Regions from separate parts of the Micromonospora hortensis genome, predicted to be linked through region 3. Evidence: riboswitches for the same ligand, from Rfam matches in the RefSeq annotation. Region 3 holds a riboswitch; each other region holds the start of a gene.
What was found. Region 3 has a riboswitch for cobalamin ahead of NIE111_RS14800 (ribonucleoside-diphosphate reductase subunit alpha). Riboswitches for the same ligand answer to the same signal wherever they lie in the genome.
Positions count from the first base shown of each region.

Region 1: another riboswitch for cobalamin. It lies ahead of cobN (cobaltochelatase subunit CobN); the one in region 3 lies ahead of NIE111_RS14800 (ribonucleoside-diphosphate reductase subunit alpha).
Region 2: another riboswitch for cobalamin. It lies ahead of NIE111_RS09305 (acyl-CoA thioesterase); the one in region 3 lies ahead of NIE111_RS14800 (ribonucleoside-diphosphate reductase subunit alpha).

Region 1 covers NZ_JAKKFE010000030.1:92,230-102,768, reverse strand. Annotated here, with positions in the region: gene cobO (cob(I)yrinic acid a,c-diamide adenosyltransferase) at 1-93, opposite strand, end outside; partial or broken gene NIE111_RS21940 (putative cobaltochelatase) at 166-2,402, opposite strand; gene cobN (cobaltochelatase subunit CobN) at 2,459-6,127, opposite strand; cobalamin riboswitch at 6,385-6,561, opposite strand; gene NIE111_RS21930 (MBL fold metallo-hydrolase) at 6,877-7,593, shown strand; gene NIE111_RS21925 (ArsR/SmtB family transcription factor) at 7,649-8,608, opposite strand; gene NIE111_RS32125 (MFS transporter) at 8,667-9,119, shown strand; gene NIE111_RS21920 (MFS transporter) at 9,116-9,964, shown strand; gene NIE111_RS21915 (hypothetical protein) at 9,972-10,307, opposite strand; gene NIE111_RS21910 (RNA polymerase sigma factor) at 10,442-10,539, shown strand, end outside.
Region 2 covers NZ_JAKKFE010000012.1:160,584-171,122, forward strand. Annotated here, with positions in the region: gene NIE111_RS09300 (zinc-dependent alcohol dehydrogenase family protein) at 1-850, opposite strand, end outside; gene NIE111_RS09305 (acyl-CoA thioesterase) at 960-1,406, opposite strand; cobalamin riboswitch at 1,610-1,823, opposite strand; gene NIE111_RS09310 (DUF8832 domain-containing protein) at 1,955-4,048, shown strand; gene NIE111_RS09315 (copper chaperone PCu(A)C) at 4,114-4,716, shown strand; gene NIE111_RS09320 (Dyp-type peroxidase) at 4,740-5,954, shown strand; gene NIE111_RS09325 (copper resistance CopC family protein) at 5,951-6,532, shown strand; gene NIE111_RS09330 (bifunctional copper resistance protein CopD/cytochrome c oxidase assembly protein) at 6,846-8,846, shown strand; gene NIE111_RS09335 (PepSY-associated TM helix domain-containing protein) at 8,780-10,156, shown strand; gene NIE111_RS09340 (oxalate decarboxylase family bicupin) at 10,205-10,539, opposite strand, start outside.
Region 3 covers NZ_JAKKFE010000020.1:53,878-64,416, forward strand. Annotated here, with positions in the region: gene NIE111_RS14765 (TraR/DksA family transcriptional regulator) at 1-124, shown strand, start outside; gene NIE111_RS14770 (FAD-dependent oxidoreductase) at 275-1,669, opposite strand; gene NIE111_RS14775 (GNAT family N-acetyltransferase) at 1,720-2,217, opposite strand; gene NIE111_RS14780 (ArsR/SmtB family transcription factor) at 2,313-2,666, shown strand; gene arsB (ACR3 family arsenite efflux transporter) at 2,663-3,751, shown strand; gene NIE111_RS14790 (arsenate reductase ArsC) at 3,769-4,182, shown strand; gene NIE111_RS14795 (ribonucleotide-diphosphate reductase subunit beta) at 4,334-5,329, opposite strand; gene NIE111_RS14800 (ribonucleoside-diphosphate reductase subunit alpha) at 5,386-7,704, opposite strand; cobalamin riboswitch at 7,897-8,114, opposite strand; gene NIE111_RS14805 (enolase C-terminal domain-like protein) at 8,546-9,943, shown strand; gene NIE111_RS14810 (FadR/GntR family transcriptional regulator) at 9,951-10,539, shown strand, end outside.

The DNA of each region.
Region 1 (10,539 bases), on a different contig from region 3:
CTGTCCCGTGTGGACGATCAGCAGTGGCCGGTGCCGCCGCTGCCGGGTCGTCAACCCGTCAGCGGGCACCGAACTCGGTTGTCCCTGCGGCATCAGTCCGTCCCCCGTCCCGCGGACACTCCCGCGATCTTGCGGTTTCTGTTGGTCATATGCGCTCTTGGTCCGTTATGCCACGACAGGAAGTGCAAGATCGCGGGAGTGGGGGTGGGTGAGGGCTTCCAGGGGGGTTCTTGGGGCGTTCAGCTGGGTGGCCAGGCGGGCGGCCAGGTGCAGTCGGACCGGGCCGGATTCGCAGTCGACGACCACGCACGGAGCCCCCGTGGCGGCCAGGATGCCGGCCGCCGCTGCCGCCTGGTCCAGCGGGCGGGTGCCTGCCGTGGCTCTCCCGTCGGTGACGATGAGGACCAGTGGGCGGCGCTTCGGGTCGCGCAGGCGCTCCACCCGCAACAGGTCCGCGGCGGCGAGCAGCCCCTCGGCCAGCGGCGTACGCCCGCCGGTGGGCAGCTCGGCCAGCCGGGTCGAGGCGGCCAGCACCGACGAGGTCGCCGGCAGCAGGGTTCGGGCGCCGCCACCGCGGAACGCGATCACCGCAACCTTGTCCCGCCGCTGGTACGCGTCGGTGAGTAGGGCGAGCACCGCGTCCTTCACTGTGGTCATCCGCTGTCGGGCGCCCATCGAACCGCTCGCGTCCACCACGAACAGCACCAGGTTGCCCTCGCGCCCCTCACGAACCGCCTCGCGCAGGTCGTCCCGGCGCAGTCGCAGCGGGCCGGTGACCCGGCCCCGGGCCGCCTGGTGGGGCGCGGCGGCGCGGATCGTGGCCGGCAGGTGCAGCGCGCCGACCCGGCCCGCCGGCACCCGGGCGCCGGTGGTGCGGCCCCGGCCGGTCCGGGCCCGCGAACGCCGACCGGGCACCCCGTCACCCACGCCGGGCGCGGTGAGCACCCGCGCCTTCAACCCACCCCGGGGTACGGCCACCGGCTGGGACTCCCCGCCGCCGGTCGGGTCGTCGTCACCGGTCGCCGATTCCCGGTCACCACGCGGGCGCGAGTTCTGGTCGTCGCCGCCCTGCGGTCCGCCGCCACTCGGGCCGTCCTCGTTTGGTCCGCCCCCGCTCGGGCCACCGCCCCCGCTCGGGCCACCGCCCTGCGGGCCGGCGCCGTCCGGGCCACTGTCGTCGGGGCCGCCGCCGTCCGGGCCACTGTCGTCGGGGCCGGCGCCGTCCGGGCCACTGTCGTCGGGGCCGGCGCCGTCCGGGCCACTGTCGTCGGGGCCGGCGCCGTCCGGGCCACTGTCGTCGAGGCCGGCGTCGTCCGGGTCGTCGGGGTGGGCGTCCTGGGCGCGCTGCAACGCCTCGTCGAGGCGCTTCTCGTCCAGCCCCGGGGTGTCGAACGGGTCGCGGCGGCGGCGGTGCGGCAGCGCCAGCCGGGCGGCCACCCGGACATCGTCGATGGTGACCCGGTCCCGGCCGTGCCAGGCGGCGTGGGCGAGGGCGGTCCGGGCGGTGACGATGTCGGCCCGCATCCCGTCCACGTCGAACGCCGCGCACACCTCGGCGATCTGCCGCAACGCGGCGTCCGGCAGTCGTACCCCGGGAAGTCGGCGGCGGGCGGCGGCCACCTGGCCCGCGATCTCCGCGTCGGCATCGGCCCAGCGGGCGGCGAAGCCGACCGGGTCCGCGTCGGCGGCCAGCCGGCGGCGGACCACCTCGACCCGGATCTCCGGGTCCCGGCTGGCGCCCACCTCCACTGTGAGCCCGAACCGGTCGAGCAGCTGCGGGCGCAGCTCCCCCTCCTCCGGGTTCATCGTGCCGACCAGCAGGAACCGGGCCGCGTGGCTGACCGAGACGCCCTCCCGCTCGACGTGGCTGCGGCCCATCGCCGCCGCGTCGAGCAGCAGGTCGACGAGGTGGTCGTGCAGCAGGTTGACCTCGTCGACGTAGAGCACGCCCCGGTGCGCGGCGGCGAGCAGGCCCGGCTCGAAGGCGCGTACCCCCTCGCCGATCGCCTTCTCCAGGTCCAGCGCGCCAACGACCCGGTCCTCGGCGGCGCCCACCGGCAGCTCCACGAGGCGGGCCGGACGGGTCTCGGCGGCGGCGTCGGCGGGGTGAGGGCCGTCCGGGCAGGCCGGGTCGGGCTCGGCCGGGTCACAACCGAAACGGCAGCCGGCCACCCGCCGCACGGGCGGCAGCAGCGCGGCGAGCGCCCGCACGGCTGTGGACTTGGCGGTGCCCTTCTCACCACGGACCAGCACCCCGCCGATCGCCGGGGAGACCGCGTTGAGCAGCAACGCCAGCCGCATGTCGGCCATGCCGAGCACCGCGCTGAACGGGTAGATCGTCACTGTGCTTCCTTCGTTCGCGACTGCGGGGCTCGCAAAACCGGCTCACTCCTCGCGCTCACAGTGCTCCCTTCGTTTCGCGACTGCGGGGCTCGCAAAACCGGCTCACTCCTCGCGCTCACACCCGGTCCTCCAGGTCGCCCTCACTGGCCAGGTACGTGTCGCGCAGCCGGTCGAGGGTGGCCGGCTCCGGCTCGGCCCACAGCCCCCGGTCGGCGGCCTCCAACAGCCGCTCGGTGATGCCCCGCAACGCCCACGGGTTGGACTTCTCCAGGAACTCCCGGGTGGTGTCGTCGAAGAGGTACGCGGCGGCCAGGTGCTCGTACATCCAGTCGTCGACCACGCCGGCGGTGGCGTCGTAGCCGAACAGGTAGTCCACAGTGGCCGCCAGCTCGAACGCGCCCTTGTAGCCGTGCCGGCGCATCGCGGCGATCCACTTCGGGTTGACCACCCGGGCGCGGAACACCCGCCGGGTCTCCTCGCCCAGCGTGCGGGTACGCACGTCGTGCGGCATCGCCGAGTCACCCACGTACGCCTGCGGTGACGTGCCGGTGAGATGGCGGACCATCGCCACCATCCCGCCGTGGTACTGGAAGTAATCGTCGGAGTCGACGATGTCGTGCTCGCGGGTGTCCTGGTTCTTCACCGCAACCGCGATCCGGGCGAACGAGCGCTCCATGTCGGCGCGCGCCTCCCGCCCGTCCAAGCCCCGGCCGTACGCGTAGCCGCCCCAAACCGCGTACACCTCGGCCAGGTCGGCGTCGCTGCGCCAGGTCCGGGCGTCGATCAGGGGCAGCAGCCCAGCGCCGTACGCGCCGGGCTTGGAGCCGAAGATCCGGGCGGTGGCCCGCCGCTCGTCGCCGTGCTCGGCGAGGTCGGCGGCGACGTGCGCGCGCAGGTAGTTCTCCTCGTCCGGCTCGTCCAGGGCGGCGACCCGCCGGACGGCGTCGTCGAGCAGCGCCACCACGTGCGGGAACGCGTCGCGGAAGAAGCCGGAGATGCGCACTGTGACGTCGACGCGGGGGCGGCCCAGCTCGGCGGTCGGCACCACCTCGATGCCGGTGACCCGCCGGGACCTGTCGTCCCAGACCGGCCGGCAGCCCAGCAGCGCGAGCACCTCGGCGATGTCGTCGCCCTGGGTCCGCATCGCGCTGGTGCCCCACACCGTCAACCCCACCGAGCGGGGGTACGCCCCGGTGTCGGCGAGGTGCCGGGCCAGCAGTGAGTCGGCGAGGGCGACCCCGACGTCCCAGGCGTTGCGGCTGGGGATGGCCTTCGGGTCGACGGAGTAGAAGTTGCGGCCGGTGGGCAGCACGTTGACCAGGCCCCGGGTGGGTGAGCCGGACGGGCCGGGCGGCACGAACCGTCCGTCGAGCGCGCCGAGGGTGTTTGTCAGCTCGTCGGTGGTGCGGTCCAGTCGGGGCACCAGCTCGGTGGCGGCGAAGTGCAGCACCGCGGCGACGTCCGGGATCGACCGACCGGTCACCTCGGCCACCACGGCGTCGACAGTGTCCACGGCCCAGCCCAGGGTCTCCATGCCGACGACCAGCCGCCGCGCGAGGGCCTCGATGAGGTCGATCGCGTCGGCGGCGGTGCCGGCCGGCCCGTCCACCACGTCGGTCAGCGCCGCGGGCAGCGCCAGTCGCTGTCCCGGCGACGCGAGCAGCTCCTGCTCGTCGAGGGAGTACGCGACGGCGAGTGCCTGTCGCAGGCCGGGCAGGGCCCGGGCGCCGCCCCAGATCTGCGGGGCGCGCAGCACCGCCAGGACCAGGTTGACCCGGGGCTCGCCGGTGGGCGCGTCGGCGAGGATGTGCAGCCCGTCGCGGATCTGGACGTCCTTGACCTCGCACAGATACCCGTCGAGGTGCAGCACGAAGTCGTCGAAGTCGTCCGCGTCGGGCATCGCCTCGGCGTGCAGGTCGTGGTGCAGCTCGGCGGCGCGCACCAGGTCCCAGATCTGGGCCCGCACGGTGGGCACCTTGGCCGGGTCGAGGGCCTGCACTGTCGCGTACTCGTCGAGCAGTTGTTCCAGTTTGGCCAGGTCGCCGTAGGTCTCGGCGCGGGCCATCGGCGGGACCAGGTGGTCGACCACCACGGCGTGCGCCCGCCGCTTGGCCTGGGTGCCCTCGCCGGGGTCGTTGACGATGAACGGGTACACCAGCGGCAGGTCGCCGAGGACCGCGTCGGGCGCGCAGCCCGCGGCCAGGCCGAGGCCCTTGCCGGGCAGCCACTCCAGGGTGCCGTGCTTGCCCAGGTGCACGACGGCGTCCGCGCCGAAGCCACCGTCCGCGGCGGGCGCCGTCAGCCAGCGGTACGCGGCCAGGTAGTGGTGGCTGGGCGGCAGGTCCGGGTCGTGGTAGATGGCGATGGGGTTCTCCCCGAAGCCGCGGGGCGGCTGGATCAGCAGCACCACGTTGCCGAAGCGCAGCCCGGCGAGCACGATGTCGCCGCCCTCGGTGTACAGCTCGCCCGGCGGCTCACCCCAGTGCTCCCGCATCCGCTCCCGCAGCTCGGCCGGGACCTGGTCGAACCAGCGCCGGTACGTCGACCCCGGTATCCGGGCCTCGGCGGCGGCCAACTGCTCCGGGGTGAGCCACTCCACGTCGTGACCACCGGCGGCGATCAGCGCGTGGATCAGCGCGTCACCGTCGTCGGGCGGTGGCGCGTCACCCAGGTCGTAGCCGGCCTCGGCCAGCGCGGCGAACAGCCGGACCGCCGAGGCCGGCGTGTCCAATCCGACGGCATTGCCGACCCTGGAGTGCTTGGTGGGGTACGAGCTGAGCACCACGGCGACCCGCTTGTCGGCGTGCGGCACGTACCGCAGCCGGGCGTGGCGCACCGCGATCCCGGCGACCCGGGCGGCCCGCTCGGGGTCGGCGGCGTAGACCGAGAGCCCGTCGGCGTCGATCTGCTTGAACGAGAACGGCACTGTGACGATCCGGCCGTCGAACTCGGGGATGGCCACCTGCATGGCGGCGTCCAGTGGGGACAGGCCGGCGTCGCTGTCGGCCCACTGCGCGCGGGTGCTGGTGAGGCAGAGCGCCTGGATGACCGGCACGTCCAGGGCGGCCAGGGCGCCGACGTCCCAGGCGTCCTCGTCGCCGCCACCGGAGGCGTCGGCGGCGACCGCACCTCCGGCCGCGAGCACAGTGACCAGCAGCGCGTCACAGCGGGCGAAGAGCCCGAGTGGGCCGGCGCCCGCGGTCAGCCCGCGCAGCGAGCCGCAGAAGATCGGCAGCGGGTTACCGCCGGCTTTGTGGACCGCGTCCGCGAGCACGTCGACGAAGTCGGTGTTGCCGGCGAGGGCGTGTGCCCGGTAGAAGACGATTCCCACTGTGGGCCGGCCCGGGTCGGCGGGGTGTTCGCCGTGCACGCCGTACGCCGGGGTGGGCGCGGGTGCGGCGAATCCCTCGCCGGTGAGCAGCACCGTGTCGGAGAGGAACCGGGCCAACTGCCCGAGGTTGTCCGGACCGCCCTCCACCAGGTACGCCAGCGACTGGGTGACGACCCCGGACGGCACCGTGGAGATGGCCATCAGCTCGGCGTCGGGCAGCGCCTCGCCGCCGAGCACCACCGTCGGCACGCCGGTGGCGAGCACCGCGGCGAGGCCGTCCGCCCACGCCTGTCGACCGCCGAGCAGGCGTACGACGACGAGGGCGACCCCGTCGAGCAGGGCGGGCACCTCCTCGGCGGCGACTCGGGCGGGGTTGGCCAACCGGTAGTCGGCGCCGCTGGCGCGGGCGGCCAGCAGGTCGGTGTCGGCGGTGGACAGCAGCAGGATGCGCACGGCAGGCTCCGGAAAGTGACGCCCTGGACCCTCACGGGGTGACCGGGGCGATGCGAGTGGGTACGGCGTCAGCCGGTACGACGGCCCGCGCGAACGGCGCCCCGACGCATGCGTCGGGGCCGGTCAGCGCCGGGCGATCAGCTCAGCGGTGCCGGTGGCCGGTGTCCTTGGAACGCACTGCCTGGAGCGCGATACGACGATAGTCGTCGATGAATGAGACGCCGTGCGTCATCGGGTCCTCCTCGGGTGTCCACGCCCTGGGGTACGTCCCGACGGCCGAAGTATCCTGGCTTCCGGATCGACGCTCTCCCCCGGCCTTCCAACCGCAGACACACGGCCGTGACTCACGAGGGGGGATCGCTCCCCGGTGACAGTGGCGGGACCGCGTCGGATTCGCACCGACTTCCTTCACTGCCGTCAGGCCGCGAATGCTGCCACACCGCCGCGCCGCCGGTCAACGCCGGTCCGACCCCGCCGGGCGGACGGGACTCATCGAGCTTCAACGATTGGTACGAGCGCGAGTCCGCGCGACGGAATGCCTCAGATCAATGCGCGACGCCCTTTGCTCTGCTTACCTATGTGCACCAGACACGGAGCGTCACCGGCGCCTATAGGTAAGCAGAGCAAAGGTGGCCGGACGAGTCCTGACCTGCGCCGATCCTCCGGCAGGGCGGTGCCGGCCGACACCCTCACCTAGGATCGGCGAACGCCACACCAGTGTCCGCGATCAATCTCGGAGGTCGATCATCGTGGTCGCCCCGCAGTTCCACCGCCTGTCGGGCCGTGTTTGGCGGTATCCGGGCGATCCCGACCCGGAGGCGGTCCAGGCCGGTGTCGCCGTCGTCGCCGACGAACGCGGCAGTGTGATGATCGACGCCGGGCAGAGCCCCGCGCACGCCCGCGAGATCCAGGCCGCGCTGGCCGCCGCCGGGCTTCCGGAGCCGCGCTGGCTGGTCTACACCCACCATCACTGGGACCACGTGTGGGGTGCCTGCGCCTGGCCCGGCGTGGAGATCGTCGGGCACGAGACGGCCGTGTCGCTGCTGCGCGCCGAGGCCGCCCGGCCGTGGAGCCACCCCTACCTGCAGGAGCAGATACGCGCCGATGCCCGCCTCCGCCCGAGCTTCTCAGCCCGCGCACGCGCGATGGCGTCCTGGGAAGACTTCGCCATCCTGCCGCCGACCCGCACCTTCGTCGACGTGGACGAGCTGCCGGTCGGGGTCGAGCTACGCCACGTCGGCGGCGGGCACGCGCCGGATTCGACAGTGGTGCTGGTGCCCGACTCGGGGGTGATGCTGCTGGGCGACTGCTTCTACCCGCCGCCGGCCCATGTGCGCCGGCCGGAGGACGGCCTCGACCTCGACCTGGTCCGGCGACTGCTCGACGACGACTACCACTGGTACGTCTCCAGCCACGCCGAGCCGATGACGCTCGAGCAGGCCCGCTCGGCCGTCGAGGGCGCCTGATCCAGACGGCAGACGCTCTCCGGCACCGGGTGCGGGCACCTGACGCCGTGACCCTTCAGAACGATGAGGCCCCGGCTACCAGCGTCCGTGCCGCATCCGTCCACCAGTAGAGGACCTCCCGGCCTGACCGGCGCTTCTGGAGCAAACCGGCATCCGTCAGCACGCGCAGGTGACCACCGACGGTACCGAGCGGCAGCCCGGTCGCGGCGACCACGGCCGTGGTGCTGACCGGCTCAGCCGCCTGCACCAGAATCGTGCTCCGCGCGTTCCCGAGCAGGCGGCGCAGTGGATCCGGGGTGGTGAGAGCCGCCTCGGCGAAGATTCCCGTCACCGGATAGACGATCCCGAAGCGGTCGGGCAACCTCCAGGAGATCCAGCCTCCCCGGCAGTGGGCCGCGAAGAACGTCAGCGTCCCGCCGCGCACGTCGGACGGTGGGTAGGGCCGTTCCTCGACCTGCAGCCGGCCGTTGCCCAGCCAGCGCGTGCCGGGCCGCATGTCGTTGAGGACCCCGGACCATCCGTCCCGGCCCAGCCGGGAGATCCGGGACACCACGTCGGCGCGCAGCACCGACTGCCGGCGCGGCCAATCCGCCTCAATGGTGTGGTGCCAGACCCAGCGCAGGAGAGCGGCCGTCCGGCTCGCCAACCCCGAACCGCGCAGCTCCGCAGCCAGCGGAGAACGTACGTGGGCCAGATCGGCACGGATCCGGTCGTCCGGCAGCGATTCCAGCTCCACGAGTTCGTCGTCCAGCGTCATGTCCGGACGGGCGGGCGGCACCGTCAGGAAGTCGGCCATCCAGGAGGACGATATGGCGTGCGCCAGAATGGCCCGGGTCACCGGGTCACCGTCGAGATAGCCCCGGAAGGCATCGACGTGCTGGTCCCGCCAGACCCGATGCCACGGAAGCGGCTGAGCCCGGCGCAGGATATTCAGCGCCCCCAACGTCTCGGTGAGCTGCGAGGTGCCGAAACGCGCCCGCGCCATCACTTCGGCGTCGACCAGGAACACCGCCACTTTTCGCCTCCAGTCGAAACTCTAGGGAGGCGCCGCAGGATGTCGCAAGCTCCTGGCCATGCACAGCGACACCCCACCAGGCGACCCGACGACAGTGAGCACGCGGAACTTCAACGCCCTGTGGGCTGGTGCCGCCATCACCAACCTGGCTGACGGCGTCGTCAAGCTGACAGTGCCTCTGGTGGCCGTCTCGATGACGAACTCCCCTGCGCTGGTTGCCGGTGCCACCCTGGCCAACACCCTGCCCTGGTTGCTGTTCGCACTGCCCGCCGGTGCCCTCGCCGACCGGGTGGACCGCCGGCGCCTGATCATGACGATGGCCGCCGCGCGCGCCCTGCTCCTCGCCGTGCTCGTGGGCGCCGTCCTCGTGGACGCCCTCCCGCTGGCCGGCCTGTACGCGGGTGCGCTGCTCCTCGGCACCGCCGAGGTGTTCGCCGACACCACCCGGATGTCGGTCGTGCCGATGGTCATACCCCGCAGTCGCATGGAATCCGCGTTCGCGAAAAGTTGACAGCGACCGAGACCGCGGCCAACGAGTTCATCGGGCCCCCGCTGGGTGGCCTGCTCGCCGCCGCCGGACTGGCCGTGGCACTCGGTGCCGGCGGCGTTGGTTACGCGGGCGCACTACTCGCACTGGCAGTCATGACCGGTCACTACCGCAGCAGCGGTCACCCCGGACCGAGGGCGAAGCTTCCGGGCCTCCGCGTCGACATCCGCGAGGGCATCCGGTACGTGTGGCAGGCAAGAATTCTGCGGTCCCTGCTGCTGGTGGCCGGTGCGGCGAGCGGGTGCTGGGCGGCCTGGATGGCGGTCATCGCCGTCTACGCGATCGCACCCGGACCGATGAACCTGAGCCACGCGGAATACGGCCTGCTGATCGGAGCCCTGGGGGTGGGCGGCGTGGTGGGAGCCTCCGCCGCACCCTTTCTCACCCGCCGCCTCGGACGGCGGGTCGTCCTCGCCGCGTCGATGGCGAGCTTCGCCGTCCTGCTGGCAGCACCGGCCATCACCTCGTCCCCCCGGCTGGTCGCCGCGGCGACCGTCCTGGGCGGCGCCGGCTCCGGCGCGTGGAACGTCACCTACAGCTCGCTGCGGGCACTCGTCGTGCCCGACGAGATGATGGGGCGCTACAGCGGGGTCAGCCGCCTGACCAGTTGGGGTTCCATGCCGCTCGGGGCCCTGGCCGCCGGCCTCACCGCCGAACTGGTCAGCGTCAGAGCGGTCTTCTGGGGCGCAGCAGCTCTCTGCGTCCTGGTGCTCACCGTGACGGTACGAACTGTCACCTCACCCGAATTCCGACTGGTGCAGGCCCGCGCTACCGCTCTCCACGAACCCGCGCCGGCCCAGCCGCACTGACCTGGCCTCAGCGGGCATGGCGCTCCGGGTGGGCCCGGCTCCAGGTCCGCATCCGTTCCGGGTAGCCGGTGCGCGCCGCCTCGTACAGCGGCACCGCGTGCTTGCGGGCGATGGACCCGGCCGCGCGCGGCGTTCCGGTACGGCGGCGGATCCACTCGCCGTCGTGCGCGATCGCCACCACAGTGGTGTCCGTCGCGGTCGTCTCCGGCTCCAGGTAGAACTCCACCCCGCGCCGGGTGGCCACGAACGCCTCCAGCGCCGCGAGGTCGTCGCGGGTCGCCTCCCGGTCCAGCTTCGTCGGGGTCGCCTCGGCACCCCGTGACCGGCGGTTGAACCAGCTCATGCCCCGCCCCTCTCCTCGACGTCCCTCCAGTGCAGCACCGGTTCCTGGCAATACGCTGCACGCCGGATGGGAGAGAGCTGACCCACGTCGGGAAATCCCCGTGGAACCCGCGGCGGGTGGGCGGTGTCCTGAGTGTGATCCGAACGGAGGCTCCCCTGGACGACGAGGCGCTCGTCACCCGCGCTCGGGCAGGTGACCTGGAGGCGTACAACCTCCTGGTCGCCCGGCACAC
Region 2 (10,539 bases), on a different contig from region 3:
CGCGCAGGATGTCGCCGTGGTGTTCGCGGCCCCGGCCGGTGAGCATCGGCAAGAGAGTGAACACGCCGGAGTAGGTCGCGCCCCGGAACGACAGCGGAGCCAGCGAGTGTGAGCCCCAGCCCAGCGCGCTGACGACGTGCCCGTGATAGGTGCGTACCGCCGCGAACGACGCGTCGAGCGTCGCGCCGCCGACGTTGTCCACGATGATGTCGAACCCCTCGCCGCCGGTGTACCTCTCGACGTACTCCTCGACCTTGCTCGCCGTGTAGTCGATCGGCACCGCGCCCAGGCTCTCGATCACCCGCATGCTCGCCGGCCCGCCCGTGGCGTACGCCTCGGCGCCGCGCGCCTGGGCGAGTTGCACACCCACGTATCCGACCCCGCCGGCACCGCCGTGCACCAGCACCTTCTGGCCGGCGTGGACCCCAGCCCGGTCGACGAGCCCCTCCCAGGAGGTGATCGCCGCCAGGGGCAGCACGGCGGCCTCCCGCATCGAGAGGCTCCTCGGCTTGTGGGCAAGCAGCCGGGCGTCCACGGCGGCGTACTCGGCCAGCGAGCCCTGAAGGCCGCCGACGCCCCCGCACAACCCGTACACCTCGTCTCCCGGCGCGAAGCCGGTCACGTCCGCGCCGACCGCCGCGACGACACCGGCGAGGTCCAGGCCGAGCACCGCGGGCAGCTCGACACGCGCGTGCGCGGCCTTTCCAGCCTGGATCTTCGTGTCGAGCGGGTTGACCCCGCTGGCGACGATCCGCACCAGCACCTGCCCGCGCTCGGGGGTGGGTTGATCGATCTCCTCGACCGTCAGCGGAACGTCGAACTCCCGCAACACCGCAGCGCGCATAACCATCCACACTCTCCGTGATCGAGGCTTCACGTGGACGCTATCCGACCGGATAGGTGGCGGGGCGGGTTCCTCGGACCGCGCCAGCGCCGCCACGGGCGGGCCCGAGCGCGGGTCAGTCGTCTTCGGCACCGTCGAGCAACGCGCGTCGCAGCGCCAGTCGGTGCTTCCGGCGGATCTCCGCCTCCCGGTACCGACGCCGGTCCCCGTCGGTCTCCGGTAGCAGCGGCGGCACCGTCCGAGGCTGACCGTCGTCGTCGATGGCGACCATGACCAGGTGGGCGGTGGCCACGTCGGTGGGCGGCACCGCCCGGTCCCACCGGTCGGCGGTCACCTTGACGGCCACCTCCATCGAGCTGCGGCCGGCCCAGGTGATCCGGGCGTCGACGTGCACGACGTCGCCGACCCGCACCGCGCGGAGAAACGCCGTCTCGTCGATGGCGGCGGTCACCGCCGGTCCGTCGGAGTGCCGGGCGGCGACCACACCGGCGACGGAGTCGATGAGGTTGAGGATCCGGCCGCCGTGCACCGTACCCATCAGGTTGGTGTGGTGCTGGTCCATGATCTGCGAAAGGGTCAGGTGCGACGCCGACGGCGCTCGGCCGGCGATGGTGGTGGTGGTGGTGTCATGCACAGCGGCAGTCCGTCCCTCGGGAAACCACACCGCCGGGTCGCGGACACACGCTGACGAGGACCTGGCCGTGCACCACGCGCACGGCCCGTCACCCGCTCAGCCCACCCGCGAGGCCGACGGCAGCGCACACGGTTGTGTACGCGGCGCCGGCAGGTCTTCGGACTCGCGGGCCTGACCGGTCGCGCCGGTCCCCTACTGGCCGTCGCTTCCCAGGCCGTTGGCCCAGTGCTGATGACGGCGGTCGTTCCCACTCACCGCTGCGGGGCAGCCCCGGATTTTCACCGGGTTCCCTCTTACGACGCCCAGCCGGTCACGACGGGGCGAACCAGCGCCGTCGGCGAGCATAGCTGGCCAGGGAATGTGTCCACCCGGGGCGTCCCGCCGCGGCAACGGAGGGCCTGATCGTCAACTTTTGTCGTCTGAGGAAGAAGATCGCCAGCTATTGAAAAAAGTCTCGCGAGGGTGAGGATATCCAGATGCGTCGTCTCCCCCAGACTTGCGGGCGGGTGGTCTCGGGCCTCCTCGCGTTCCTCCTCGCCTCGGCGGTCGCCCTCCTCGCGTCCGCCCAACCCGCCGCCGCGCACGGGACCCTCGCCATGTCCACACCGGCGAGCGGCGCCACGGTGCGCGAGCCGTTGACGGAGGTGCGGCTGTACTTCACCGAGAAGGCCGCCGCCAACGCGTTCTTCACGATCACCGCCCCGGGCGGCGTCCGTGTCGACAACGGCTGGTCGTATGGGGAGCCGAAGCCACTGGACAAGCCGGTACGCGAGTATTTCCTGGTCAACGGTCAGTTCGAGCCACGGGAGTACACGACGGGGTTCCCCGCGGTGGTGTCCGTCGCCCACCTGCCCGCCAAGGGCCAGTACTCGGTGAGCTACCTGTCGGTCGCCTCGGACGGCGACACCGTGCGGGGCACCCTGACCTTCCGCTACGACGGTCGGGTGACGGCAGCGCCGAAGGGGTGGAGCCCGCCGTCGACCCAACCGGACCCGGCGCTGGTGGCCGCCACCGAGCAGCACAACTCGTCCGGGCAGGCCTCGGCGGTGCCGACCACCGCCGACGATCCGTCGACCCCGCCGGCTGCGGCGGCCCCGTCGACCGGGTCGACCGAGGAGAGCGGTCCCGGGGCACCGGCCTGGGCCGGCTGGGCGGCGGCGGTCGCGGCGGTCGGGGCGGCGGTCGGGTTCGTCGTCTGGCGTCGCCGATCCGCCGGCACACCCACCGGCCGGGGCCGTGCCTCGGCGGCGACCTCCGGTCGACGCGGCGGTGGCGCCCGTACCACGAATAGGGCCGGCACTGGCAATACCGTCGGCGGCAAGGCCGCCGGGGACAAAACCGCCGGGGGCAAGACCGTCGGCGGCAAGACCGCCGCTGGCAAGACCGTCGGGGGCAAGGCCGGTGCGGCGACCGGCGTCGTCGCGCGTACCGCGAGCGACAAACGGCGGCCCGCCACAGTGCCGGCGGCGCGCAAGGGCACCACGGTCGTCACGGCCCGCACGGGCGTTGCGGTCGATCCGACGCCTACCGATCAGGTGACCACGGCCCTCGCCAGCACGGACGACGAGCTGACGGTCGACACCGGACCACGGCCCGACACGGACCTCGCCGCCGCGACGCCTGGGTCCCGGTTGAGCAACACCCACCTGGCGCTGTTCGTCGGTGGCCTGGTGGCGGCCCTGTTGGCCGGGTTCGGGTTGGCCCGTATCGGCACCGCCGACGAGAGTCCGGCGACCAGCAACGCACGACCGTCAGCCGGCGGATCGCCCGCCTCGGGACAGGTGGGCTCCGCGACCGACGGGCACCAACACCCGGCGGGCACCGGGCCGCACACGCATCGGGGTGACGACGCGACAGGCGCGACGCTGGCGACCGGCACGACGGTCAGCGCCGGTGGGTACACCCTGCAACCGCTGGAGCGGTCCCAACCCCCTGGTGTACGCGCCGACTACCGGTTCCGCATCGTCGGGACCGACAGGCAGCCGGCAACGACCTTCGCTGTCGTCCACGACAAGCCATTGCACCTGATCGTGGTCGGCCGCGACCTGTCCGGCTACCAGCACCTGCACCCGACGATGGCACCCGACGGCACCTGGAGTGTCCCCCTGACGCTGGCCCGGCCCGGGGGCTACCGCGTCTACGCCGACTTCTCCGTCACCGCGGCCGACGGCAAGCAGCAGCCCCTCGTGCTCGGCGTCGACCACACGGTGCCCGGCGCGCACAACCCGACCGTGCTGCCGCCCGCGGCGGCACAGGCGACGGCTGGCCCGTACACGGTCTCGATGACCGGCGCCCCGACGGTGGGGGTGACGGCGCCGATGCACTTCCAGGTCAGCGCCGACCCGACCGTACCGGCGCAGTTGGAGCGGTACCTGGGCTCGTACGGGCACCTGGTCGTCGTCCGTGAGGGCGACCTCGGCTACGTGCACGTCCACCCCGAGCAGGAACTGGTCGACGGGACCGTCAAGTTCTGGCTGACCGCGCCGAGTTCAGGCCGGTACCGGGCCTTCTTCGACTTCCAGGTCGCCGGCACTGTGCACACCGGGGAGTTCACGATCAACGTTCCCTGAGTCCGGAACTTTCTCCGAGCTGCGGCCGACCAACCTCCCAGCAGCAACCATCGGAGGAAGAACACATGCGCACCACCAGCCCGAACGCTTCACGCCGCCGCTCGGCCGCCATCCTCGCCGCCGCGATCCTGACGGTGGGCGTCGCCGGTTGCGGCTCGTCCGACTCTCCGTCGACAGCGCAGGCGAGCCCGCCCGCGTCGGCCTCGGCCAACCCGGACGCTGGTGTGCTCGGCATTCGTGACCCGTGGGTGAAGGCCGCCGACAAGGGCATGACGGCGGCCTTCGGGACCCTGGTCAACGACGGCGACACCGATGTCACGGTGACGAGTGCCGCGACCTCGCTGTCGCCGATGGAGCTGCACGAGATGGCGATGAAGGACGGCAAGATGGTGATGCGGCAGAAGCAGGGCGGCATCGTGATCAAGGCCAAGAGCACGCACGCCTTGGAGCCCGGGGGCGACCACCTCATGCTGATGAACCTCGCCAAGCCCGTTCAGGCCGGCGACGAGTTGACAGTCACCCTCACCTTCGCCGACGGCAAGACCCAGCAGTTCCGCGCCGTGGCCAAGCCGTTCACCGGCGCGCAGGAGAGCTACGCCCCCGGGCACGGCGAGCCGATGCCCAGCATGAGCGCCACGCCGGAGATGAGCATGAGCCCGGCATCGTGACGCGGACACCACAGGTCCGGCCGGTGAGCAGGCGCGGCCTGCTCACCGGCGGAGCACTGGCCGCCGGCGGAGCCCTGGCCGGTGGTGCCGCGATCGCCGGCACCCGCGCGGGGAGAACCGCGCCGCCGACGGCGACCGCCGCCGACACGACGCCCGTGGCGACCGTCGGAAGGCTGGTCGAGCCGTTCCACGGCGCCCGGCAGGCCGGGGTGGCCACCGAACCGCAGGCGCACGCGTCGTTCGTGGCGCTCACACTGCGGGCCGGCGTCGACCGGGCCGCGCTGGGCCGAATGTTGCGGTTGCTCACCGACGACGCCGCGCGGCTCACCCAGGGCCGACCCGCGCTGGCCGACACCGAGGCCGAACTCGGGCTGCTGCCGGCACGGTTGACAGTGACCTTCGGCTTCGGGCCGGGCCTCTACCGGGCGGCCGCCGTCGACGACCGCCGGCCGGCATCGGTCACCGAACTGCCGTCGTTCCGCATCGACCGGCTTCAGCCGGCCTGGTCCGGCGGCGACCTGCTGCTGCAGATCTGCGCTGACGACGCGATCTCCGTCGCCCACGCCCAGCGGGTCCTGATCAAGGACAGCCGACCGTTCGCCACTGTGCGGTGGGTCCAGCAGGGCTTCCGGCGCAGCCCCGGTGTCGAGCCGGGCGGCCACACCCAACGCAACCTGTTCGGTCAGCTCGACGGCACCGCCAACCCTCGACCCGGCGCGCCCATGGACACCGCCCTCTGGGTCCCGGACGGCCCGGCGTGGCTGCGTGACAGCACGACAGTGGTCCTCCGGCGGATCAGCATGAACATGGAAACGTGGGACCTGCTCGGCCGGACCGACCGCGAACTCGCTGTCGGCCGACGGCTCGACACCGGCGCCCCGCTCACCGGCACCGCCGAACACGACGAACCCGACTTCGCCGCCACCGACGCCGACGGCCTCACCGTCATCCCCGACTTCTCGCACATGACCCGCGCTCACATCACCGACGACCGGCTGAAGATCCTGCGCCGGCCCTACAACTACGACGGGGTGCCGACGGTGGAGGGCCACGCGGACAGCGGCCTGATCTTCACCTCGTACCAGGCCGACATCGCCCGACAGTTCCTGCCCATCCAGCGCCGGCTGGCCGATCGGGACCTACTCAACGAGTGGACCACGCCGATCGGGTCCGCTGTCTTCGCCATCCCGCCCGGATGTCAACCGGGCGGGTGGATCGGCGAGCAGGTGCTCGGATGACCACGCCCACCGTCATGACCGTACCGTCGTCCCGCCCCACCGCCGTCCGGCTGGGCGCGGCGGTCCTCGCCGTCCTCGTGGCGGTGCTCATCCCGGCCGGCCCGGCCTGGGCGCACAACTCGCTCAAGACGGCCACGCCCGCCCGGGACGCGACGGTGCAGAGCGCACCGACCGAGGTCACGCTCGAATTCATGCAGCGACTCGACCCGGCGTTCACCACCATCGTGCTCACCGACGCCGGCAAGCGGAAGCTTCCTATCGGCGAACCGGTGGTCACCGGCGCGAAGAGCACGGTCCAGGTGACCGACACCCTGCCGAACGGGACCTACACGGTCGCCTACCGGGTCGTCTCCGTCGACGGGCACCCGGTGCAGGGGTCCTATCCGTTCACTGTGGCCGATCCGACCTCCAGCGCCGCGCCGGTTTCCAACGTCAGCGCGTCGGTACCCGCCCCGTCCGCCGCCGCCGCTAAGTCCGGCGGCGGTCCGAGCGCCGGCGTACTCGTCGCGGCTGCCGCGTTGGCCCTTCTCGTCCTGGTGACGGCTGGGCTGCTGTGGCGGCGGGCGGCCCGGCGCTGATCCGACCCTCCCTCGTGCGGTCGGCTCGCCCCATCACCTCACCAAGCAAGGTCATCACGTGTCCGACACAGAACCACGGCAGTCCTCCATCGACGATCCGAGCGGTGCCCGCACCGTCGCGGTAACCCCGACCGGTCCAGCCCCGTCCGCCGTCCGAGACAAAGGTCTTCCGGGATCCGGCTGGTTGGTCACTGTCGTCGCCGTCGCGTCGGGGGTCACAGTGTTGGTGCTCGGCCTGCGGGTCGGGGGTGCGCTCACGGCCGCGATTCCGGGCCTCCCTGACGCGGGACCGATCACGACCAGGGCGCTACCCGTGTTCCGGCTGCTGTCCGACGGTCTGGCCACCGTCACCGTCGGCATGCTGGTGACCGCCGCGTTCCTGCTGCCCGGCGACGGACGCAGCGTCTCGCCGCACGGCTACCTGCTGCTGCGGCGGGCCGGTGTCGCCGCGCTCGGTTGGTCGGCGGCGGCGCTGTCCCTGCTGGCACTGACCGCCTCGGACCTGCTCGGCCAACCACTGACGACACTCGGGCCCGCGACCGTCGTCAGTTTCGCCACCACCATCTCGCAGGGCCAGTCGCTCACACTCCAGGCCGCACTGGCAATGACCGTGGCTCTGCTGGCCAGATTCGGGGTGTCCCGTGGGCTCGCCGCTACCGTCGCGGTCCTGGCCCTGGTGGCGGTGCTGCCCCCGGCCTTCACCGGGCACTCCGCCGGGGCCGGTAACCACCAGATCGCCGTCACCAGCCTGGCCCTGCACATCCTCGCTGCCGCGGTGTGGATCGGCGCCCTCATCGCCCTGCTGGTGGTACGACGCAGTCGGCTGCTGGCCGACGCCGCCGCCCGGTACAGCCGCCTCGCCCTGGGCTGCTTCGTCGCCGTGACTGTCAGCGGGGCAGCCAACGCCGCGGTTCGCCTCGGTCCGGTCGACCAACTCTGGCACTCCCGCTACGGCTGGTTGGTGCTCGGCAAGCTCGCCGCCCTGCTGATCCTCGGCACGCTCGGCGCGGTACACCGCTCCCGCACCCTGCCGGCGTTGCGCGCTGGACGACGATGGGCGTTCGGCCGACTCGCCGCCGGTGAACTGATCGTGTTCGCCGCCACGGTGGGGCTGGCCGTGGCGCTCTCCCGCAGCCCCACCCCGGTCGCCGAAGCCGGCACCGACGCCGACGCGATCACCGAGCTGCTCGGCTTCCCGATGCCCACCGCACCCACCGCTGGCGACCTGCTCGGACAGCCGCTGCCGGACATGTTCTTCCTGACCCTCTGCGCTCTCGGCATCGGCGCTTACCTGGCCGGCGTGCGACGGATGCACGTCGGCGGACACCGCTGGCCGGTCGCCCGGACGGCAAGCTGGGTGGGCGGGCTGCTGCTGCTCGCCGCGACCACCAACCTCGGTGTCGCCCGCTACGCGTACGTGCTGTTCAGCGCGCACATGGCCCAGCACATGGCGCTGTCGATGCTGGTGCCGATCCTGCTGGTCGGCGGCGCGCCGATCACCCTCGCCCTCCGCACCCTGCGTCGACCAACCGACCCGGGGGTACGCGGTGCCCGGGAGTGGCTGCTGATCGCGGTGCACAGCCGGCTCACGAAACTGCTCACCCATCCGCTCGTCGCGCTGGGCATCTACACCGCCAGCCTGTTCGGCCTGTACTTCAGCGACCTGCTCGGTGTGCTGATGCGCTCCCACCTCGGTCACCTCGCGATGCTCACCCACTTCGTGGTCGCCGGCTATCTGCTGTTCTGGGTGCTCATCGGGGTCGACCCGGGCCGCCGACGCCTCCCCCATCCCCTGCTGGTGATCATCCACCTGGCGTCGATGATGGCGCACGGCATCTTCGGCCTGGTCCTCATGCAGACGACCACAGTCATCGCCCCCGACTGGTACCTCGCCGTGCACCCGAGCTGGGCGTCGTCGCTGCTGGCCGATCAGAAGCTCGGCGCCGGCATCGCCTGGGCGTTCGGCGAGCTGCCCGCCGTCGTCGTCATGATCGTCCTGATTCGCCAGTGGATCCGTGCCGACCGATCTTCGGGAACCGCCGACGGCTCTCCCCCGACTACCAGTCAGGGCCGGCGCGACACCCCACCGGGCGACCAGACCAGTACGGGAACAGCTTCGTGCTTCCCGACTCTTCCGATCGGATCACCATGTCTCTCACCGAACTGTCCGGCACGCCGACGGCGGAGCCCGCCACTACCACCGAGAAACCGGCCCGACCCGTCCGGCGCCCGTCAGCGTTCGGCGCGCTGCTGCTGCGGCTGCACTTCTACGCCGGCATCCTCGTCGCCCCGTTCCTGGTGGTCGCCGCACTGACCGGCCTGGCCTTCACCACCACCCCGCAACTCGACACCATCCTCTACGGCGACCAGCTGACCGTCGCCCAGGTGGGTGAGCGTCAACTGCCGCTGGCCGAGCAGATCGGGGCCGCGCGCAACGCGCACCCCGACGGCAGCATCGCCACTGTGCAACCCGGTGACGGCGACCGGACCACGAAGGTGGTGTTCTCCCTGCCCGAGCTCGGCGAGAACCAGCACACCGTCTACATCAACCCGTACACCGGCGAGTCCCAGGGGCAACTCACCACCTGGTTCGGGTCCACACCGGTCACCACCTGGCTGGACGACCTGCACCGCCACCTGCACCTGGGCGCCGTGGGCGAAAACTACTCCGAACTGGCCGCGAGCTGGCTGTGGGTGATGGCGCTCGGCGGGGTCATCCTCTGGTGGCGTCGACGCGGCGCCGCCCGAGCCGCCGCTCGGCACCTGCTCGTGCCGGACCTGTCCACCGGCAAGGGGGTCCGCCGTACCCGGGGATGGCACGCCACCACCGGCATCTGGCTCACCGTCGGACTGCTCTTCCTCTCGGTCACCGGCCTGACCTGGTCCCGCTACGCCGGCGCGAACTTCACCGCAGGCCTCGACGCGCTGAGCGCCCGCACCCCGGAGATCTCCACCAGCCTCACCGCCGGTCCCCCCGCCCCTGCCGAGACCGGCGGGGGCCACGAGCACGGCGCCGCCGGGGCGGGCGGCGTCGTCGAGTCGGCGGCCTTCGATCGGGTCCTGACGGTCGCTCGCGGCGCGGGCCTCTCCGGGCCGGTCGAGATCAGCCCCGCGCCGGAGCCGGGCTCCGCCTGGACCGTCACGCAGGTCGACAACACCTGGCCGGTCAAGAAGGACCGCATCGCCGTCGACCCGGCCTCCAACACGGTCACCGCCCGCAGCGACTTCGCCGACTGGCCCCTGCTGGCCAAACTGAGCGGTCTCGGCATCCAGGCCCACATGGGGATCCTCTTCGGTCTGGTCAACCAGATCCTGCTCGCCGCGCTCGCCCTCGGCCTGCTCTGTGTCATCTTCTGGGGCTACCGCATGTGGTGGCAACGCCGGCCCATCCGCGCCGACCGCCGTGCGATCGCCGGCACCCCGCCGGCCCGCGGCGGCGTACGCGGTCTGCCGTTCTGGGCGCTGCTGATCGGCGTTCCGGTGACAGTGGCGATCGGCTGGACGCTGCCCCTGTTCGGGCTCACCCTGCTCGCTTTCCTCGTCATCGACGTGGTGGTGGGTGCGGTGTCTCGACGCCGGCGACCTGCTGCGGCCCCCACCTCCCCGGCACCCGCGGGGAGCTGATCCACCGGACCGGCCGTCCGTCCTCCGACGGACGGCCGGACGCTTCGCTCAGATCACTACCTGTTTGGTGTTCGGCAGGCTGTCGACTATCGACTTCTGCACGTTGATCGTGTCGGCGATGACCTCGTGGGGCGTGTTGGCCATCCACTGCATCACCGAGATGTCCTCGAACCGGGGATGGCGGAACATCTCCAGGAACACCAGTGGCTCGTCGCCGGTGTTCTCGATGTAGTGGCCGTACGCGAACGGGACGTAGCCCACGTCGCCGGCCTGGAAGTCGAACGTCCGGGCCGCGGCCTGGGAGGCGAAGACGCCCATCCGCCCGGTGCCGGAGATGTAGTACTGCCACTCGTCGGTGGTGGGATGCCAGTGCAGTTCGCGCA
Region 3 (10,539 bases):
GCTGCGACGGGTCGACGACGGCAGCTACGGCGTGTGCGAACGGTGCGCCCGTCCGATTCCCGCCGACCGGCTCGTCGCCCGCCCGTCCGCGCGTACGTGTGTCGCCTGTGCCAGCCGGCGGTGACGGCGCCTGCCTGCCTCGGCGGTGGCCCGCCCGACCGCACCTCACTGGGGGGACCGTCCGACTGCACGGGCTGCCCGGACGGCGGCATGGGGGGCGGCCGGGTAGCCGCCGGGCGAGGCAGGCCGCGGCGGGCACCGTCGTATCCGGTGATCAGCCGGCGCAACAACCTGCTGCCGGCGCGGCGTCGAGGGCGATGAGGCTGATCGGTGCGGACCGCAGCCCTCCGGAGATGCCGGTGGGCAGTCCACGCCCCGTCGGTTGCGGCCCACAGCAGTCGTCGCCGCCCACCGAGTCGGCAGGGTTGCTGTTGCACACACCGGTCGCGGGCAGGTCGAGTTGGACGTCGCGGGCGGCGGCCCAGTCACCGGCCAGCGCGGCGACCACGGAGCGGACCTGCTCGTAGCCGGTGGCCATGAGGAACGTCGGCGCTCGGCCGTAGGACTTCATGCCGACGGCGTAGTAGCCCTGCTCGGGGTGGGCGAGCACGTCCACCCCGTGCGGCGGCACGGTGCCGCAGGAGTGCTCGTTGGGGTCGATCAGCGGGGCCAGGGCACGGGTGGCGCCCAGCACCGGGTCGAGGTCCAGCCGCAACTCGGCGGCGATGCTGTGGTCGGGGCGGAAGCCCGTGGCCGCGACAACACGGTCGACGGTGATCGACTCGACGGTGCCGTCGCCGTGCCGCAGGACCACGCTCACCCGGCCGTCCGTCGGGGTGAGCGCCTGCACGGAGAAGCCGGTGAGCAGCCGGATCCGGCCAGCGTCGACGTGCGAACGCAGCCGTGCGCCGAGCGCGCCCCGCGCCGGTAGGGCGTCGGCGTCCCCGCCGCCGTAGGTACGCGTCGGCGCGGCGGCCCGGATAGCCCAGGTCACCTCGGTGTCGGGCTCGACGGCGGCCAGCTCCGCGAGGGACAGCAGGGTGTTCGCGGCCGAGTGACCGGCGCCGACCACCACCGTGTGCCGTCCGGCGAACCGGCCCCGGTCGGCGCCGAGGACGTCTGGCAGCGCGTGCTCCAGGTACGCCGCCGCATCGGCCTCCCCCCGCGCGCGCAGACCGGACGCGCCGAGGACGTTCGGCGTGCCCCAGGTGCCGGAGGCGTCGATGACGGCGCGGGCGACCAGCTCGTCGCCGTCGGCGAGGCGGAGCAGGAACGGTGCGGTGTCGCGCCCGGCGGTACGCAACCGGTCGAGGCCGAGCCGGCTGATCGCCTCGACGCGTGCTCCGTACCGCACGTGTGGCTTCAGTTGCGGCAGCTGCGCGAGGGGCCGGAGGTAGTCGTCGACCAGCTCCGCGCCGGTGGGCAGTGCCCCCTGGTCGGGGGCGACCCAACCGGCCTCGTCGAGGAGCCGACGGGCAGCCGGGTCGATGTTGTAACGCCACGGCGAGAAGACCCGCACGTGCCCCCACTGGCGTACGGCGGCACCGGGAATGTCGCCGGCTTCGAGGACGGTGAAGGGCAGCCCGCGTTCGTGCAGGTGCGCGGCGGCGGCGAGACCGGTCGGGCCGGCGCCGATGACGATGGTGGGACTGTCGTCCAGAGCGTTCATCAGTGGCTCCTCGGTGTGGTGGCCTGGCCCGTCTTGAGGGCCACGGCTGGTCAGGTGATGGTGGGGCTGCGACGTTCCAGCAGGACGACGTCGCGCCAGCGGTCGTGATGGCGGCCGACCCGCTCGCGTACGCCGATGACCCGGAAGCCGGCACGCTGGTGCAGGGTGAGGCTGGCGGTGTTCTCCGGGAAGACTCCGGACTGGATGGTCCAGATGCCGGCGGCCTCGGTGGAGGCGACCAGCGCGGTCAGCAGCAGCCGGGCGATGCCCCGGCCCTGGGCGGCCGGGTCGACGTAGACGGAGTGTTCGACCACACCGGCGTAGACCGTGCGGGTCGAGGTCGGCGAGACGGCGATCCAGCCGAGCACCACCCCGTCGCTGTCGACGGCCACGAAGCGGTGCGCGCTCAGGCGCGCGGCGTCGAACGCCGCCCAGGTCGGGGCGGTGATCTCGAAGCTGGCATTGCCGGCGTCCAGACCGGCCTGGTAGATCGCCAGGACCCGGTCGGCGTCGTCGTCGGTCATGGTGCGCACGGTGATGTCGGCCATCAGCGGGTTGCCTTCCGGAAGAGATCAGATGCCTGTCTCGACGTCCGTCGAAACAGACAGTTGCACACTGATTAGAGAAGTGTCAACCTAGAGGAATGTCGAATCAAGCAGGTCCGACCATGGACGTGTCGTGCTGCGTCCCGCTGGCCGAGCGACGCGTACCGGCCGAGGCCGCCGCTGTGCTCGCGCCCGCGTTCAAGGCCCTCGGCGACCCGGTGCGGCTGCAACTGCTGTCGATGATCGCCTCCGCCGAGACCGGGGAGATCTGCGTCTGTGACCTGACCCCCGCGTTCGACCTGACCGGTCCGACCATCTCGCACCACCTCAAGACGCTGCGCGAGGCGGGGCTGGTCGACGCCGAACGCCGTGGCACCTGGGTCTACTACCGCGCCCGGCCGGCCATCCTGCGCCAGCTCGCCGCGCTGCTCACCGTGGCGCCGGCGACATGACGACGACCCTCCAGAGCGACTCGGCCGAGAGCGCGGTCGTCGGCCGCCTGTCCCGACTCGACCAGTTCCTACCCGCGTGGATCGGGCTCGCGATGGCCGCCGGCCTGCTCCTCGGTCGGCTGATCCCCGGGCTGAACAGCGCCTTGGACGCGGTGCAGATCGGCGGGATCTCGCTACCCATCGCGGTCGGCCTGCTGATCATGATGTACCCGGTGCTGGCGAAGGTCCGCTACGACCGGCTCGACACCGTCACCGGCGACCGCCGGCTGCTGATCTCCTCGCTGGTCCTCAACTGGATCGTCGGCCCCGCCGTGATGTTCGCCCTGGCCTGGATCTTCCTGGCCGACCAACCCGCCTACCGCACCGGGCTGATCATCGTCGGCCTGGCCCGCTGCATCGCCATGGTCATCATCTGGAACGACCTCGCCTGCGGCGACCGGGAGGCCGCCGCCGTCCTGGTCGCCCTCAACTCGGTCTTCCAGGTCGTCGCCTTCGGCCTGCTCGGCTGGTTCTACCTCGCCGTGCTCCCCCAGTGGCTGGGGCTCTCCGGCGCCGAGCTGAACGTCTCCGCGTGGGACATCGCCGGTAACGTGCTCATCTTCCTCGGCATCCCGCTGCTCGCCGGCTACCTCACCCGCCGCCTCGGCGAACGCGCCAAGGGCCGCGCCTGGTACGAGGCACGCTTCCTGCCCCGCATCGGCCCGGCCGCCCTCTACGGGCTGCTGTTCACCATCGTGATCCTGTTCGCCCTGCAAGGCGACGCCATCACCAGCCGACCCCTGGACGTCGTCCGCATCGCCCTGCCCCTGCTGGTGTACTTCGCGCTCATGTGGGCCGGCTCCTACGCCCTCGGCCGGGCCATCGGCCTCGGCTACCAACGCACCACCACGCTGGCGTTCACCGCCGCCGGGAACAACTTCGAACTGGCGATCGCCGTCGCGATCGGCACCTTCGGCGTCACCTCCGGCCAAGCCCTCGCCGGGGTCGTCGGCCCCCTGATCGAGGTACCCGTCCTGGTCGGGCTGGTCTACGTCTCCCTGTGGGCCCGCCGCTTCTTCACCTCCACGAACTCCGCAACCGCGTAACCCGGAAGGCACCCGCCGTGAGTGACAAGCCCAGCGTCCTGTTCGTCTGCGTCCACAACGCCGGCCGTTCCCAGATGGCCGCCGGCTGGCTGCGCCACCTCGCCGGCGACACCGTCGAGGTTCGCTCCGCCGGCTCCGCGCCGGCCGAGACGATCAACCCCGCCGCCGTGCAGGCCATGCGCGAGGTCGGCATCGACATCACCGACCAGACCCCGAAACTTCTGGAGTACGCGACAGCGGGGTCCTCCGACGTCATCGTGACCATGGGCTGCGGCGACACCTGCCCGGTCTTCCCCGGCAAGCGCTACGAGGACTGGACGCTCGACGACCCGGCCGGCAAGGGAGTCGACGCCGTCCGCCCGATCCGTGACGAGATCCGGGGTCGGGTGGAGAAGCTCCTCACCGAGCTGAACCGGGGTGATGAGAAGTAGCCGTCGGGGTCACCTCTGAGCTACTTCCCATCACCGTCGCGTTGGCGACCTCCCCGCCGGCGCCGATCTTGCAGTTTCGGTCGGCGAGATTCCCGGAATGCCCCGTATGCCGCGACAGCAAGTGCAAGATCGCGGAGAAGGGACGGGGTTCTTAGAAGTCGTCGTCGAAGGCGACGGTGCCGGTCACCCCGACCTGGTACGCCGACACCCGCCGCTCGAAGAAGTTGGACAGCTCCTGCACGTCCTGCAACTCCATGAAGCCGAACGGGTTGCTCGAACCGTAGTGCGGCGCGATGCCGAGCTGGGCGAGGCGACGGTCGGCGACGTGCTGGAGGTACTCCCGCATGTCGGCCAACGTCAGACCGGGCACACCGTGGCCCACCAGGTCCTCGGCGAACTGCACCTCACACTCGACCGCCTCGGTGAGCATCCGGCGAACCTGGTCGGCGAGGTCGTCGTCGAACAGGTCCGGCTCCTCGGCGCGGACGGTGTCGACGACGTCGAACGCGAACGCCATGTGCATGGACTCGTCGCGGAACACCCAGTTGGTGCCCGAGGCGAGGCCGTGCAGCAGGCCGCGGGAGCGCAGGAAGTAGACGTACGCGAACGCGCCGTAGAAGAACAGACCCTCGATGCAGGCGGCGAAGCAGATGAGGTTGAGCAGGAACGTGCGCCGGTCCTCGCGGGACCGCAGCTCCCGCAGGTCGGTCAGGGAGTCGATCCACCGGAAGCAGAACTCGGCCTTACGACGGATCGAGGGAATGTTCTCGATGGCCGCGAAGGCCGCAAAGCGTTCGGTCTCGTCGGGCACGTACGTGTCGAGCAGGTTGAGATAGAACTGGACGTGCACGGCCTCCTCGAACAGCTGGCGGGACAGGTAGAGGCGACCCTCCGGGCTGTTGACGTGCTGGTAGAGGTTGAGCACCAGGTTGTTGGCGACGATCGTGTCACCGGTGGCGAAGAACGCCACCAGGCGGCTGACCAGGTGCCGTTCGGCCGGCGACAGCTTGTCCAGGTCGGCGAGGTCGGCGTGCAGGTCGACCTCCTCGACCGTCCAGGTGTTGCGGATCGCGTCGCGGAACCGGTCGAAGAAGTGCGGGTAGCGCATCGGGCGGAGAGTCAGGTCCATCCCGGGGTCGAGCAGCATGTGCGTGGTCCTCGTGTCGGTGGTGCTGGCATCGGTGGTGGCGGCGTCGGCGGGAGTCACTGGCAGGCCTCGCACGACTCGGGGTTCTCCAGCGAGCAGGCCAGCGCCTCCGCGTCGACGACGACGGGTGCGACGGCGCTGACGGTGGCCTGCTGGATCCGCGTCGCGGGGCGCGAGCGCAGGTAGTAGGTGGTCTTCAGCCCGGCCTTCCACGCGTACAGGTACATCGAGGAGAGCTTGCCGATGGTCGGCGCGGCCAGGAACAGGTTCAACGACTGGGACTGGTCGATGAACGGGGCGCGGGCGGCAGCCAGGTCGATCAGCGCCCGCTGCGGCAGCTCCCACGCGGTGCGGAACAACTCCCGTACGCCGGCCGGCAGCTCGGCGATGTCCTGCACCGACCCCTCCGCCCGCTTGATCGCCGAACGAATCCGCTCGGTCCACAGATCGCGGGCCTTCAGCTCGCGTACCAGAGCGGTGTTGACCTGGAGGAACTCCCCCGACAGGGTCTCGCGCTTGAACAGGTTGGACACCTGCGGCTCGATGCACTCGTAGCACCCGGCGATCGAGGCGATGGTCGCGGTCGGTGCGACCGCCACGAGCAGCGAGTTGCGCAGCCCGTACGCCTCGACCCGCTCGCGCAGCGCGTCCCACCGCGCGGTCTGCGTACCCTCGACACCCCACAGGTCGGGCTGGAGCTGGCCTCGCGCGGCCCGGGTCTGCGGGTACGCCGGGTGCGCGCCGAAGTCGCGCGCCAGGTCGGCGGAGGTCTCCAGCGCGGTCAGGTACAGCTCCTCGCTGATCCGGGTGGACAGCTCGCGGGCGGCCGGCGAGTCGAACGGCAGCCGCAGCGCGAAGAAGACGTCCTGTAGGCCCATCAGCCCGAGTCCGACCGGCCGCCAGCGGGGGTTGCTCGCCGCCGCCTGCGCGGTCGGGTAGTAGTTGATGTCGATGACCCGGTCGAGGAAGGTCACAGCGGTCCGCACCGTGGCGCGCAGCCGCTCCCAGTCGATGCCACCGTCGGTGAGGTGTGCGGCGAGGTTCACCGAGCCGAGGTTGCACACGGCGGTCTCGGCGTCACTGGACACCTCGACGATCTCGGTGCAGAGGTTCGACAGGTGCACCACGTTGCCCGGCTCGGCGGTCTGGTTGCAGAGCCGGTTGGCGGCGTCCTTGAAGGTCATCCAGCCGTTGCCGGTCTGGGCGAGGGTCCGCATCATCTTCCCGTACAGCTCCCGTGCCGGAACCTGCCGCACGTAGCGGCCCTGCGCCTCGGCCTCCCGGTACGCGGCGTCGAACCGCTCCCCCCACAGGTCGGGCAGCTCGGGCACCTCGTGCGGGTCGAACAGCGACCACAGCTCGTCGGCCTCGACCCGGCGCATGAACTCGTCCGGAACCCAGTTGGCCAGGTTGAGGTTGTGGGTGCGCCGGGCGTCCTCGCCGGTGTTGTCCCGCAGTTGCAGGAACTCCTCGATGTCCGGGTGCCACGGCTCCAGGTAGACGCAGGCCGCACCCTTGCGCCGGCCACCCTGGTTCACCGCGGCGACGCTCGCGTCCAGCGTGCGCAGCCACGGCACGATCCCGTTGGACTGCCCGTTCGTGCCCCGGATCAACGCGCCGCGGGAGCGGACCCGGGAGTACGCGATGCCGATGCCACCGGCGAACTTGGACAGGTTGGCGACCTGGGCGTACCGCTGGTAGATGGAGTCCAGCTCGTCGAGCGGGGAGTCGACCAGGTAGCAGGAGGACATCTGGGTGTGCCGCGTCCCGGAGTTGAACAAGGTCGGTGAGCTGGGCAGGTAGGCCAGGCTGGACATCAGCCGGTAGAAGCCGACCGCCTCGTCCGCCGTCCGGGCCAGGCCGCAGGCCACCCGCAGCAGCCAGTACTGCGGGGTCTCCAGCACCAGCCGGCTGGTGGGGTGGCGCAGCAGGTAGCGGTCGGACACGGTACGCAGGCCGAAGTACTCGAACCGGCGGTCGCCGTCCGGGTCGATGGCGTGGTCGAGCGTCGCGGCGTGTGCGTCGACGAACGCGGCGGTGTCGTCACCGATCAGGCCCTCGGCGTGGCCGGCCCGGATCGCCGCGCTGAACGAGGTGATGCCCTGTCGACGCACCTCCTTGTCGACGTAGCCGGCCAGCAGCCGCGCGGCGAGACGCGAGTACTGCGGCTCCTCACCGATCATCTCGGCCGCGGTCTGGATGGACAGCCGGTCCAGTTCGGCAGTGGTCGCGCCGTCGTAGAGGCCGCTGATGGTGCGGGTGGCCACCCGCATCGGGTCGACGTCGGTCAGATCGTCGGCCCACCGCTCGACCGCCCGGACGATCTTGTTCACGTCCACGGGTTCGGTGCCGCCGTCGCGCTTGCGGACCTGCATCGGCGTCCGCCGCAGGATCGCGTCGCCGCTGGCCGGGACTACCTCGGTGACTGTCACCACTCGCTCCTCGGAGTTCGAGACCTGGTGGTCCGGACGCGAGGAGACAGACACCGGCGGACGCCACGCCGGCACGGCGTGGGTCAGGTGGCGTCAGCCGTCCCACGCGGCCTCGGACCGCCGCCCACCCGGGTGCGGGTACGCGGCGCGCTGGCAGGTCTTCGGACTCGCGGGCACGACCGGACTCCGCCGGTCTCCTACTGGCCGTCGCTTCCCAGGCCGATTGGTGGCCCAGTGCTGATGACGGCGGTCGTTCCCACTCACCGCTGCGGGACAGTCCCGGATTTCCACCGGGTTCCCTGTTGCCTCGACCGCCCCGGATGAGCGGCCGAACCAGCTGCGCTCGACACCATATATAGGGACACAGCCGTTGTCACACCCCACATGTCGGTCTCGGGCGTGTCGGCGACTCACTCGGTGACCACCGTCACCACCCCGGCCGACCACCCCACGCCGACCGAGGCCGGGCACCAGAGACCGGACTCTCCCCGCGCGTGTCGACAGTCGACAAAGATTTGATGTATCGAGGCCACGGCACCGCAGAGTACTCCCATACGTCGACGTCAATGCCCCGGCGCGAGGTGGAACATCCAATCTCCACAACCCGCCACCCCCGCCACCTTCGCCCGTCTACCGGCACGATGGGCGACAAGGCGGAACGACCCTCGGTGCAAACATCATACGTCTGTGGGCCTACGATGATCGACATCGTTGACGGGCTGGAGCAGCCCTCCGTATACTCCCAGTGATCATCTGATCTTTAGCCGAGCCGGGCGAGGAGCGCATGCCGCAGATCACCGCCGTCACCGTCGAAGACGTCCGCTTCCCCACCTCCCTGACCGCTGACGGGTCAGACGCCATGAACAAGGACGGCGACTACTCGGCGGCCTACGTCGTCCTGCACACCGACGGCGTCGACGGCGCGTTCGCGCCACTCGCGGGGCACGGCCTGACCTTCACCATCGGCCGAGGCAACGACATCGTCGCGGCGGCGGCGGTCCACCAGGCACAGCTCCTGGTGGGCCTGGACGTGGCGACGATGGCAGCGGACATGGGCGCTGTCTACCGCCTCCTCACCTCCGACTCGCAACTGCGCTGGCTCGGCCCGGAGAAGGGTGTCGTCCATCTGTCCCTGGCCGCCGTGTTGAACGCGTCGTGGGACCTGGTCGCCCGACTCGCCGACAAGCCGCTGTGGCGGCTGCTCGTCGACATGTCCCCCGAGCAACTCGTCGACATCGCGGACCTGCGCTACCTGTCCGACGCGCTGACCCGCGACGAGGCACTGGCCATCCTGCGGGCCAAGGAGGGCACGAAGGCCGCCCGCCTCGCCGAGCTCGACCGGACCGGCTACCCCGCCTACACCACCTCCGCGGGTTGGCTCGGCTACGGCGACGACAAGCTGCGCCGGCTGTGCCAGGAGGCGGTGGACACCGGCTACGGCTACGTCAAGCTCAAGGTGGGCGCCAACCTCGACGACGACATCCGCCGATGCGCTATCGCACGCGAGATCCTCGGGCCGGATCGCAACCTGATGATCGACGCCAACCAGGTGTGGGACGTCGGTCAGGCCATCGACTGGGTCACCGCCCTCGCGCAGTTCACGCCACTGTGGATCGAGGAGCCGACCAGCCCCGACGACATCCTGGGCCACGCCGCCGTCCGCCGCGCCGTCGCTCCGATCGGCGTCGCCACCGGCGAACACTGCCACAACCGGGTGATGTTCAAGCAGCTGTTCCAGGCCGAGGCCATCGACTTCTGCCAGCTCGACACCGGCCGGTTGGCCAGCATCAACGAGATCGTCGCCGTGCTGCTGCTCGCCGCGAAGTTCGACGTCCCGGTGTGCCCACACGCCGGCGGTGTCGGCCTGTGCGAGATGGTCCAACACGTGTCGGTGCTCGACTACGTCGCGGTCTCGGGAGACCTCACCAACCGGGTCACCGAGTTCGTCGACCACCTGCACGAGCACTTCACCGATCCCTGCATCATCCGGGACACCGGCTCCGGCAGCGGATACGTCCTGCCCAGCCAGCCCGGCTACTCCACCCGGATGCGTCAGGAGTCGGTAGCGCTCTACCGCTTTCCCGACGGCCACTACTGGGCGGCGACAGACCCGACTACCGTGTCATCTCCGGAGGCGGCGTACGTGACTGCGGGTGGGAAGGCCACCCCCGCCGGCCGCTAGGGGGATCATGTCTCGCACTGACGAAGTGGTCAACGGCATCAAGCGGATGATCCTCGAAGGGCAGTTCAGGCCCGGGGACCGGTTGCCCATCGAGAAGGACCTCGCCGAGCAGCTCGGTGTCTCGCGTGGGTCTCTGCGCGAGGGGATGTCGGCCCTGTCGATTCTGGGCATCGTCAACATCCGCCAGGGCGACGGCACCTACGTCACCAACCTCGACGCGCCACAACTGCTGGCGCCGATGGGTTTCGTGGTGGACTTCCAGGGCCAGGGCGACCCCCGGCACATCCACACCGTTCGCCGGCTGCTGGAGTGCGAGGCCGCCTGCCTGGCGGCGACCAGGATCACCGACGAGGCCCTGGCCCAGGCGGGTGACCTGCTCGACGAGGCGGCCCGGTTGATCGGCCAGTCACCGCCGGACCACGAGCGGATCATGGAGATCGACATCGCCTTCCACCGGATCATCTCGGTGCACGCCGAGAATCCGGTGCTCGTCGGCCTGATCGAAGCGTTCGCCGGGCGCACCATCCGTGGCCGGCTCTGGCGGAGTCTGCACGAGGAGGGCGCGGACCTGCGCACCCATCACGAACACGTGGCGA